DNA from 3 places in the Pseudomonas sp. NyZ480 genome. Region 2 is predicted to be linked to each of the others. Evidence: predicted binding sites of a transcription regulator. Region 2 holds the regulator's gene; each other region holds the start of a gene.
What was found. Region 2 encodes sigma-54, which starts transcription at its own class of promoters, with help from an activator protein. Its sites were predicted from a motif close to ANTGGCATNNANNTTGCTNT; they were not measured.
Positions count from the first base shown of each region.

Region 1: P3R38_RS07725 (CmpA/NrtA family ABC transporter substrate-binding protein) is a predicted target of sigma-54. The motif match lies at 1,596-1,615, and genes of this name have one in related genera.
Region 3: P3R38_RS12240 (ammonium transporter) is a predicted target of sigma-54. The motif match lies at 2,099-2,118, and genes of this name have one in related genera.

Region 1 is NZ_CP120626.1:1,700,894-1,704,165, forward strand. Features, by position in the region: gene P3R38_RS07720 (ANTAR domain-containing protein) at 1-328, opposite strand, end outside; gene P3R38_RS07725 (CmpA/NrtA family ABC transporter substrate-binding protein) at 340-1,554, opposite strand; gene P3R38_RS07730 (quinone-dependent dihydroorotate dehydrogenase) at 1,682-2,707, shown strand; gene P3R38_RS07735 (ribosome modulation factor) at 2,808-3,023, opposite strand.
Region 2 is NZ_CP120626.1:4,370,990-4,374,261, forward strand. Features, by position in the region: gene lptB (LPS export ABC transporter ATP-binding protein) at 1-446, shown strand, start outside; gene P3R38_RS20090 (RNA polymerase factor sigma-54) at 619-2,112, shown strand; gene raiA (ribosome-associated translation inhibitor RaiA) at 2,191-2,499, shown strand; gene ptsN (PTS IIA-like nitrogen regulatory protein PtsN) at 2,512-2,976, shown strand; gene rapZ (RNase adapter RapZ) at 2,979-3,272, shown strand, end outside.
Region 3 is NZ_CP120626.1:2,684,425-2,687,696, reverse strand. Features, by position in the region: gene P3R38_RS12250 (aminomethyltransferase family protein) at 1-255, shown strand, start outside; gene P3R38_RS12245 (P-II family nitrogen regulator) at 297-635, opposite strand; gene P3R38_RS12240 (ammonium transporter) at 647-1,966, opposite strand; gene P3R38_RS12235 (multicopper oxidase domain-containing protein) at 2,635-3,272, shown strand, end outside.

The DNA of each region.
Region 1 (3,272 bases), 2.7 Mb from region 2:
GGAGCCGCGCGGCATGGATGCCTTCGACGATGTAGGCGCTGACCCCGGCCTTGATCGCCTGGCGCATGACGCCGGGGTCATGTTCGTCGGTGAACAGCACGATTGGCCGTGGTTGATCGCGGCTGACCAGCACCACCTGCTCCATGACATCGCGGTCCGGGGAGTCGGTGTCGATCAACACCACGTCCGGGTGCACCGTTTCGACGCAGGCGGGCAGGTCGATGGTCAGCCCTGGGGCTTCGATCACCTCGAAGCCGGCCTCGCTCAGCGCGGCCTTGAGGCGGCCGACTTTTTTTTGCGTGTCGTCGATCAGCAGGATGCGTAGCATGTTCGTCACCCTCACAGACCGATACGTGCGCCGCGGGCATCGCCCAGGGCGTGCAGGCGGAAGCTGCGGGCGTAGGCGTGGGGGTCGCTACCGTCCCAGCGGATTCCGTCGATCAGCAGGCTGCTGCGCATGGCGGGTGCATCGCAGGGCACGCCTATGGCATTCGCGGCGTCCCGATACACGTCTAGTTGCTGCACCTGGCGGGCCACGGCAAGGTAGTCGGGGTCTTCGCGCAGCAGGCCCCAGCGGCGGAACTGGGTCATGAACCACATGCCGTCGGACAGGTAGGGCAAGTTGGCCCGTCCCTCGTCGAACAGGCGCAGGGCGTGTCGGTCCTGCCAGTGGTTGCCAAGGCCATCCTGGTAGTCGCCAAGCAAGCGCGGCTCGATGCGTTCCAGGGGCGTGTCCAGGTACGCGCTGCCGCTGAGCAGTTGCGCGGTGCCATGGCGGTTCTCCTGGCTCTGCTCGATGAAGCGGCTAGCGGCCAACACCGCCTTGACCAGCGCGCGGGCACTGTTGGGGTACTGTTCGACGAAGGCGCGTGCGCAGCCCAGGACTTTCTCGGGGTGGTCCGGCCAGATCGACTGGCTGGTTGCCAGGGTGAAGCCCTGGCCTTTGGCCACGGCGTCGGCCGACCAGGGCTCGCCGACGCAGAACCCGTCGATGCGACCGGCCTGAACGTGCGCGACCATTTGCGCAGGGGGCACCACCACGCTGTTCACGTCGTCCAGCGGATGAATACCCTGGCTTGCCAGCCAGTAGTACAGCCACATGGCATGGGTGCCGGTGGGGAAGGTCTGGGCGAAGGTCAGGCGCGCGCCTTGTTGGTGCACCAGGCGCGCCAATGCTTCAGGGTTGGTCACGCCCTTGCGTTGCAGGGCCGGGGAGAGATTGATGGCCTGGGCGTTCTGGTTCAAGCCCATGAGCACCGCCATGGCGCTGGCCGGTACGCCGCCGATCCCCAGGTGGACTGCGTATATCAGGCCGTACAGGCAATGCGCGGCATCCAGCTCGCCGCTGACCAGTTTGTCGCGCAGTCCTGCCCAGGAGCCCTGGCGCTTGAGGTTCAGGGTCAGGCCATGTTGTTGGGCGAAGCCCTGGGTGGCTGCGACCACTACCGATGCGCAGTCGGTCAGGGCCATGAAGCCGATGTTCAGGCTGGGCTTTTCCGGCGCGTCACTGCCGTTCACCCATGCCAAGGGCATTGCCGGGGGTACTGTGTTCACAAGATTCCTCGCCCGTACTGAATAGGCTGTGTCAGGCAATCGAAGCAACCGATGTGCCAAGGCCCTGTCATGCCGGGCGCGCGCTGGCTATAATCGCCACCTCACTCACCGCGAGTCTTGCCCGCCCATGTATACCCTGGCCCGCCAGCTGCTGTTCAAGCTTTCCCCGGAAACCTCCCACGACTTGTCCCTGGACCTGATTGGCGCCGGTGGCCGCCTCGGTCTCAACGGCCTGCTGTGCAAGCAGCCAGCGGCGTTGCCGGTGACCGTCATGGGCTTGAACTTCGCCAACCCGGTGGGCCTGGCCGCCGGCCTGGACAAGAACGGCGCAGCCATCGACGGCTTTGCCCAGTTGGGTTTCGGCTTCGTCGAGATCGGCACCGTGACTCCGCGTCCGCAGCCAGGCAATCCCAAGCCGCGGCTGTTCCGTCTGCCGGAGGCGACGGCGATCATCAACCGCATGGGCTTCAACAACCTGGGGGTCGACCACTTGCTCGAGCGCGTGCGTGCTTCGCGTTACGACGGTGTGCTGGGCATCAACATCGGCAAGAACTTCGATACCCCGGTCGAGCGTGCGGTCGACGACTACCTGATCTGCCTGGAAAAGGTCTACCGCGAGGCCAGCTACATCACGGTCAACGTCAGCTCGCCGAACACCCCCGGCCTGCGCAGCCTGCAGTTCGGCGACTCGCTCAAGCAGTTGCTCGGTACCTTGGCCGAGCGTCGCGAGAAACTCGCGGTCGAGCATGGCAAGCGTGTACCGCTGGCCATCAAGATCGCGCCGGACATGAGCGACGAGGAAACCGCCCAGGTGGCTGGCGCGTTGGTCGAATCGGGTATGGACGCGGTCATCGCCACCAACACCACCCTGGGTCGTGAAGGCGTCGAGGGGTTGCCGTACGGTGGTGAAGCCGGTGGTCTGTCGGGGGCGCCAGTGCTGCAAAAGAGCACTCATACGGTGAAGGTGTTGGCAGGGGAGCTGGCCGGCAAGTTGCCGATCATCGCGGCGGGCGGTATTACCGAAGGCCGTCACGCTGCCGAAAAAATCGCCGCGGGCGCAAGCCTGGTGCAAATTTACTCGGGGTTCATCTACAAAGGCCCTGCGCTGATCCGTGAGGCTGTCGACGCCATCGCTGCCATGCCCCGTACATAAAACGCGCGGGCATAAAAAAGGGCCCCTTGAAAGGGGCCCCTGGGCCTTAGCCCGCCGCCCGGATAGGGCGCGCATGGTAAATCGAATTCAGTGTCCTCGTTCAGCCAACGGCGTGATTTTCGTTGAGTCTATGGATGCCAGCGGTGCCAGTCATTCCGTCCCAGTTATCACCGCGACCTTCACGCCAGCCGTTGATCCAGGCTTGGCGAACAGAAGGAAGATTGAAGGGGCAAAGTTCGCGGGATTTGCCGGTGACCCCGTATTGGTAGCCACGTGAATATGCTCTTTCCAACGGATCACGCTTAAGTCTTCTCATAGGGTGTTGCCCTCACTTGTTGACTGTAATGTCCCGTCGGCCTCTCCGAGGCCGGGCAGAGTCTTTCTGCCGGTTTGCGCTCGCTGCCGGCGTGGCGAGCTGAAGATGCCGCCTCGTTGCGAAGCGGCCTGAGACCAGTTCTAACGAAAGCAGGTCACGGTGTGAATGACCGATTTGTCATAAGGACGTAACCTTTCCGAGGGTGAGGGGATAAGTAAATAAATGCGACTCAACCTTATTTGGCTTTGA
Region 2 (3,272 bases):
CGGTGGCCGACAACATCATGGCGATTCTCGAGACCCGCAAGGACCTGGACCGCGATGGCCGTCGCAAGGAGCTGGAAAGCCTGCTGCAGGAATTCCACATCAGCCACATCCGCGACAACCTCGGCATGAGCCTGTCCGGCGGCGAGCGTCGCCGCGTGGAAATCGCCCGGGCCCTGGCGACCGCGCCGAAGTTCATCCTGCTGGACGAACCTTTCGCCGGTGTCGACCCGATTTCCGTAGGCGACATCAAGCAGATCATCCACCACCTCAAGGCCAAGGGCATCGGTGTACTGATCACCGACCACAACGTCCGCGAGACCCTGGACATCTGCGAAACCGCGTACATCGTCAACGATGGTCGACTGATCGCCGAGGGCGATGCCGAGACCATCCTGGCCAACGATCTGGTCAAGGAAGTTTACCTGGGTCACGAGTTCCGACTCTGACCCCGGCGCGCCTGGAGCACTGGCAATCCCGCCTCATCGAGGCTTAAGTTGTTACAGCGCTCTAGGCAAACGCTACAATTTAAGGCATAAAACTTGCTTGATTTGGCGCTCCGGCGCCCTCGTGTAGTGGATGGCGCATGCGCGCCGGCGAACAAGGTATTTAGCCCCAGCCATGAAACCATCGCTCGTCCTAAAAATGGGCCAGCAACTGACGATGACACCGCAGTTGCAACAGGCCATCCGCCTGCTTCAGCTCTCTACCCTGGACCTCCAGCAGGAAATCCAGGAAGCGCTGGAGTCCAATCCGATGCTCGAACGTCAGGAAGACGGCGACGACTTCGACAACAGCGACCCGATGGCGGACAACGCCGAGAACAAACCGGTCGCCGAAGTTCAGGACAACAGTTTCCAGGAAAGCGCACCAAGCGCCGAGAACCTGGAAGACGGTGAGTGGAACGAGCGCATTCCCAACGAGCTTCCCGTCGACACCGCGTGGGAAGATATCTACCAGACCAGTGCCAGCAGCCTGCCCAGCAACGATGATGACGAGTGGGACTTCACCACCCGCACCTCCGCGGGCGAGAGCCTGCAGAGCCACCTGCTGTGGCAACTGAACCTGGCGCCGATGTCCGACACCGACCGCCTGATCGCCGTGACCCTGATCGACAGCATCAACGACCAGGGCTACCTCGAGGATACCCTCGAAGAAATCTGCGAGGGCTTCGACCCCGAGCTGGACATCGAGCTGGACGAGGTCGAAGCCGTCCTGCACCGCATCCAGCAATTCGAGCCTGCCGGGGTGGGCGCTCGCAATCTTGGCGAGTGCCTGCTGCTGCAACTGCGCCAACTGCCCGCCAGCACGCCGTGGATGAGCGAAGCCAAGCGCCTGGTGGTCGATTTCATCGACCTGCTCGGCAGCCGCGACTACAGCCAGCTGATGCGCCGCATGAAGCTCAAGGAAGACGAACTGCGCCAGGTCATCGAACTGGTACAGAGCCTCAACCCACGACCGGGCTCGCAGATCGAATCCAGTGAGCCGGAGTATGTGGTCCCCGACGTGATCGTGCGCAAGGACAACGACCGCTGGCTGGTCGAGCTGAACCAGGAGGCGATCCCACGGCTGCGGGTCAATCCGCAGTATGCCGGTTTCGTCCGCCGTGCCGACACCAGCGCCGACAACACCTTCATGCGCAATCAGCTGCAAGAGGCGCGTTGGTTCATCAAGAGCCTGCAAAGCCGCAATGAGACCCTGATGAAGGTCGCCACCCAGATCGTCGAACACCAGCGCGGTTTCCTCGACCACGGCGACGAAGCGATGAAGCCGTTGGTCCTGCACGACATCGCCGAAGCGGTGGGCATGCACGAGTCGACCATTTCCCGGGTAACCACCCAGAAATACATGCACACGCCGCGCGGCATCTACGAACTGAAATACTTTTTCTCCAGCCATGTGAGCACCTCCGAAGGCGGAGAATGCTCGTCTACGGCGATCCGCGCGATCATCAAGAAACTGGTTGCGGCGGAAAATCAGAAAAAGCCATTGAGTGACAGCAAGATCGCTGGTTTACTGGAGGCACAAGGCATTCAGGTAGCCCGTCGCACCGTCGCCAAGTACCGCGAGTCCCTCGGCATCGCGCCGTCGAGCGAGCGCAAGCGACTGATGTAGCCCCTGAATGTGCCACAGCGTTTGCGGGGCAGGTGCAATACCTGCCTCTTTATGCACGGGCAACAAAGGAGAAGCTGTATGCAAGTCAACATCAGTGGACACCATGTAGAAGTCACCTCCCCTCTGCGCGAATACGTAGAGCAAAAGCTTAAGCGCGTGGAGGGTCACTTCGACAAGATCACCAACGTGCAGGTCATCCTGAAAGTCGAGAAGCTGCAACAGAAGGTCGAAGCGACCCTGCAGATTCCTGGTGGCGAAGTGGTCGCAAACGCGGAACACGAAGACATGTATGCAGCGATCGACGCCATGGCCGACAAGCTCGACCGCCAACTGAAAAAACACAAGGAAAAACAGCAAAGCCTGCTGCAAGGTGCAGCCGCCCGCTGATCCCCCTCATCCATGATCCGACTTGAAACCATCCTGACCCCCGGCCGTTCCCTCGTGAACGTGCCGGGAGGCAGTAAAAAGCGCGCCCTCGAGAAGGTCGCCACACTGATTGCCGAACAAGTTCCAGAACTGGAGATGCAAGACGTCTTCGAAAAACTGGTCGGTCGTGAAAAGCTCGGCTCGACCGGTTTCGGCAACGGTATTGCCATCCCCCACTGCCGACTCGAAGGCTGCACGGCACCTGTCAGCGCACTGCTGCATCTGGATGCCCCTATCGACTACGACGCCATTGATGGCGCACCGGTAGACCTGCTGTTCGTCCTGCTGGTCCCCGAAGCGGCCACCGATGCCCACCTTGAACTGCTGCGCCAGATCGCCAGCATGCTCGATCGCAAGGAGGTCCGCGATCGCCTGCGTGCCGCCGACAGCAGCGAGGCCCTGTTCCAGGTAGTCCTGGACGTACAGAACGAGCACTGAACATGCGCCTGATCATCGTCAGCGGCCGCTCCGGTTCGGGCAAGAGTACCGCCCTTGATGTGCTGGAAGACAACGGCTACTACTGCATCGACAACCTCCCCGCCGGGCTGCTGCCGCAGTTGGCGGAGAACGCGCTGATCAACACCGAGTTGCAGCAGCCCAAGGTTGCTGTCTCCATCGATGCCCGCAACCTGCCCAGCCACCTGACGCGGTTTCCCGAGTTGCTCGAAGAAGCTCGTGGCAGGCACATCCAGTGCGATGTCCTGTTTCTGGACGCTGATGAAGAAACGCTGCTC
Region 3 (3,272 bases), 1.7 Mb from region 2:
CTGGACGGCAACGAGGTGGCAGCCCATGGCGATTGCGTTTATGACGGCCGTGCACAGGTGGGCATCATCACCAGTGCCACACGCTCGCCGGTGCTGAGCAAGAACATCGCTTTGTGTCGACTGGACGTTGCCTATGGCGAGCCGGGTACCGAGCTGGAAGTCGGCAAGTTGGACGGCCAGCAGAAGCGTATTCGCGCGATCGTGGCGTCCAGCACCGTCGCGTATGACCCACAGAAGGCGCGCGTGCGCGCCTGATTCGAGAGGTTTGGGGCTGCTGCGCAGCCCCGCATCAACGCTCAGACCGCATCGTCCCCCATCTCTGCGGTCCTTATCCGGATAACCCCCTCCAGATCCTGGATGAAGACCTTGCCGTCCCCGATCTTGCCGGTGCGCGCCGCCTTCAGAATCGCTTCGACGGCCAGCTGGCAAACGCCATCCCTCACCACGATTTCAAGCTTGACCTTGGGCAACAACTCCACCAGGTACTCGGCACCTCGGTATACCTCGGTATGCCCTTTCTGCCGCCCATAACCCTTCACTTCGGTGACCGTGACGCCACTCACCCCTACCTCGGTGAGGGCCTCGCGCACAGCGTCCAGGCGGAAGGGCTTGATGATCGCGGTAATCAGTTTCATCGGCGCAGCCCTCAGTTGGAATATTTGTAGCCCACTTCACCGTGGGCAGAGAGGTCAAGCCCGTCCACTTCGGACTCTTCATCCACCCGCAATCCACCGCACAGCGCACCGGCAACCTTGTACGCGATCAAGCTGGTAATGCCCGAGAACGCCACGCTGAACAGGATCGCACCGGCATTGACCAACACTTGGTCGAGCAACCCACGGCCGTCGGCGAAGCCCTGTCCACCGATGGCCGTCAGTGCGAACACCGGGGTCAGCAGCCCACCCAGGATGCCAGCGACGCCGTGCACGCCGAACACGTCGAAGGCATCGTCCAGGCCAATCATCGGCTTGAGTTTCTCCACCGACCAGACACACACGGGACCTGCGATCAGCCCAAGCAGAATGGCGCCCATGGGGCCGACATAACCGCAAGCCGGGGTAATCGCCACCAGCCCGGCGATGGCGCCGGACAGCGCACCGAACATGCTCGGCCGGCCACGGTGCTGCCACTCGACCAACATCCAGCCCAGCGCCCCGGCGCAACTGGCGAGCATGGTGTTGACCATCACCAACATGGCAAAGCCATTGGCGGCCAGGGCGCAACCGCCGCAGAAGCCCAACCAGCCCACCCACAGCAGCGAGCCACCGGTGAGGGTCATGGTCATGTTGTGCGGTGCCAGCGAGGGCGTTCCAAAACCACGGCGGCGCCCCAGCAACCAGGCCCCTACCAACGCGGCGATGCCGACGTTCAGGTGCACCACGTTACCCCCGGCGAAGTCCTGTACGCCGAGGTTGAACACCCAACCACCGCCCCAGGCCATATGCGCCATGGGGATGTAGTTGATGGTCAGCCACACCACCATGAACACCATCACCGCGGCGAACTTCATGCGTTCGGCCAGGCCGCCGACGATGATCGCCGGGGTAATGGCGGCAAACAGCAGCATGAACAGGAAGTACAGGTATTCCGGAATGGTGCCAACCACCGAATCCTTGGTGATGCCCACCATGAACAGCTTGTCCAGGCCGCCGAGCACCGACTGCAAGGCACCGCCGTCGGTAAAGGTCAGGCTGTAACCGTAGAGCGCGAACAGCACGGACATCAGTGCCGCGGTGCAGAACACCTGCATCAGGATCGACAGCACGTTCTTGGTACGCGCCATGCCACCGTAGAACAGCGCCAGCCCTGGCAGGGTCATCAGCAGCACCACCAGCGAACACACCGCGACGAAGGCAGTGTCACCGCTGTCGATGGCTGGCGGGGCCTCGCTGGCAAGGGCGGTGGCACTTGCGAACAAAAGGGAAAAACCCAACGTACCGCGGCACACATGGGAAAACCGGATCATGCCTTCTGCCTCCAACCGACGGGAAAAATATCCAACCCGCTGTCGGGTAACCGGGCTGGATTCGAACCGCAGGAAAGCTCGGTAAGAACGGCGACAAAACTTCCTGTGGTTCAATTTAGTTTCCCAGCAGGCAAAGCAATTGACCTGCCAATCCTGCGTATCGTCTACGAAATTGCGCTAACTGCTTGAATTGGAATCTATTTGCTTGGCGGGGTTTGTAACCGTGGGATACGTGAGCTTGTCAAAGCGCCTGTTGTTGGTGCGCATTCAATTGCTCCGGCCCCGAGAGTGACCGTCATTGATTTCACCCCATGAAGTCGTCTGATCGCCACTCGAGGGTATTCATCGGTAGTTATCGTGCTCTGCTCCGGCGAATGATGGCCCGACCAGTCGCCGGACTTACTCGGATTACCCTGGGCTGAAGCGAGTCATTCGGTACGCCTTGCATCCGTCCAACCACCGAAAATGGGCTGTCAGATTCCCCGGTTGTGGGGATCTATACCCATTTTTGACGCTCCATTATTTCGCCAGCATCAGGCGCCACAAGGTTTTGTTTAACAAAGCATTACTTGAGCAAAGGTTGGCACAGGCGTTGCTCCTGCCCTCTCGACAAGGCAATACGCCATCGATGGCCCCAGGCCATTTAGCCGCGAGCGAGGCTTTACACCATGAAAAAACAAGCCGTGGTCAGTCCCTGCAACCCTGCGTTCAGGCTGTCATCAGTCACTGCGCTGATGCTTGGCCTCGGACTAGCCTCGGCCCTGGCCGCTTCGATGGATGATGTGAGCCAGCCGCCCCCCACGGACGCCTCGGCCTATACCGACCAGCCAGCAGACCCTACCCAGGCCTTGCTCAACCTGGACACCATGCCGGAAGCCAACGAAGGTGCTCTTGAACTCAAGGACGGCATGTACGGCGACCGCAACACGGTACGTATCGACAACGTGTTGCAGCCTGCCCAGCAGACCTCGCGCAACTACCCGACCAATGGCAAGCCAAGTCCGCTGTTCGGCGCCCAACCCTTCACCCAGCAGTTACTGCTGTTCGAGGAATTCGGCCCGGAAAAACTCGACCCTACCTTGCCGCCGCCGACGCTCACTTTTCCGGTCCCCACGCTCGGCCAGGCGCCGGCACAGGACCCCAACATCGTCGCCCGCAGCAGCCCGAACGGCAACGCCCTGGAAGCCTTCCTCAAGCAGCCAGGCCTGTACCCGTTCCCCACCCAGTATTCGAACACCCTCGACCGCAACCCCTGGAAAGCGCAGATCGAGATGTTTCTCAATCGCCAACCGATCGGCTCGCCGGC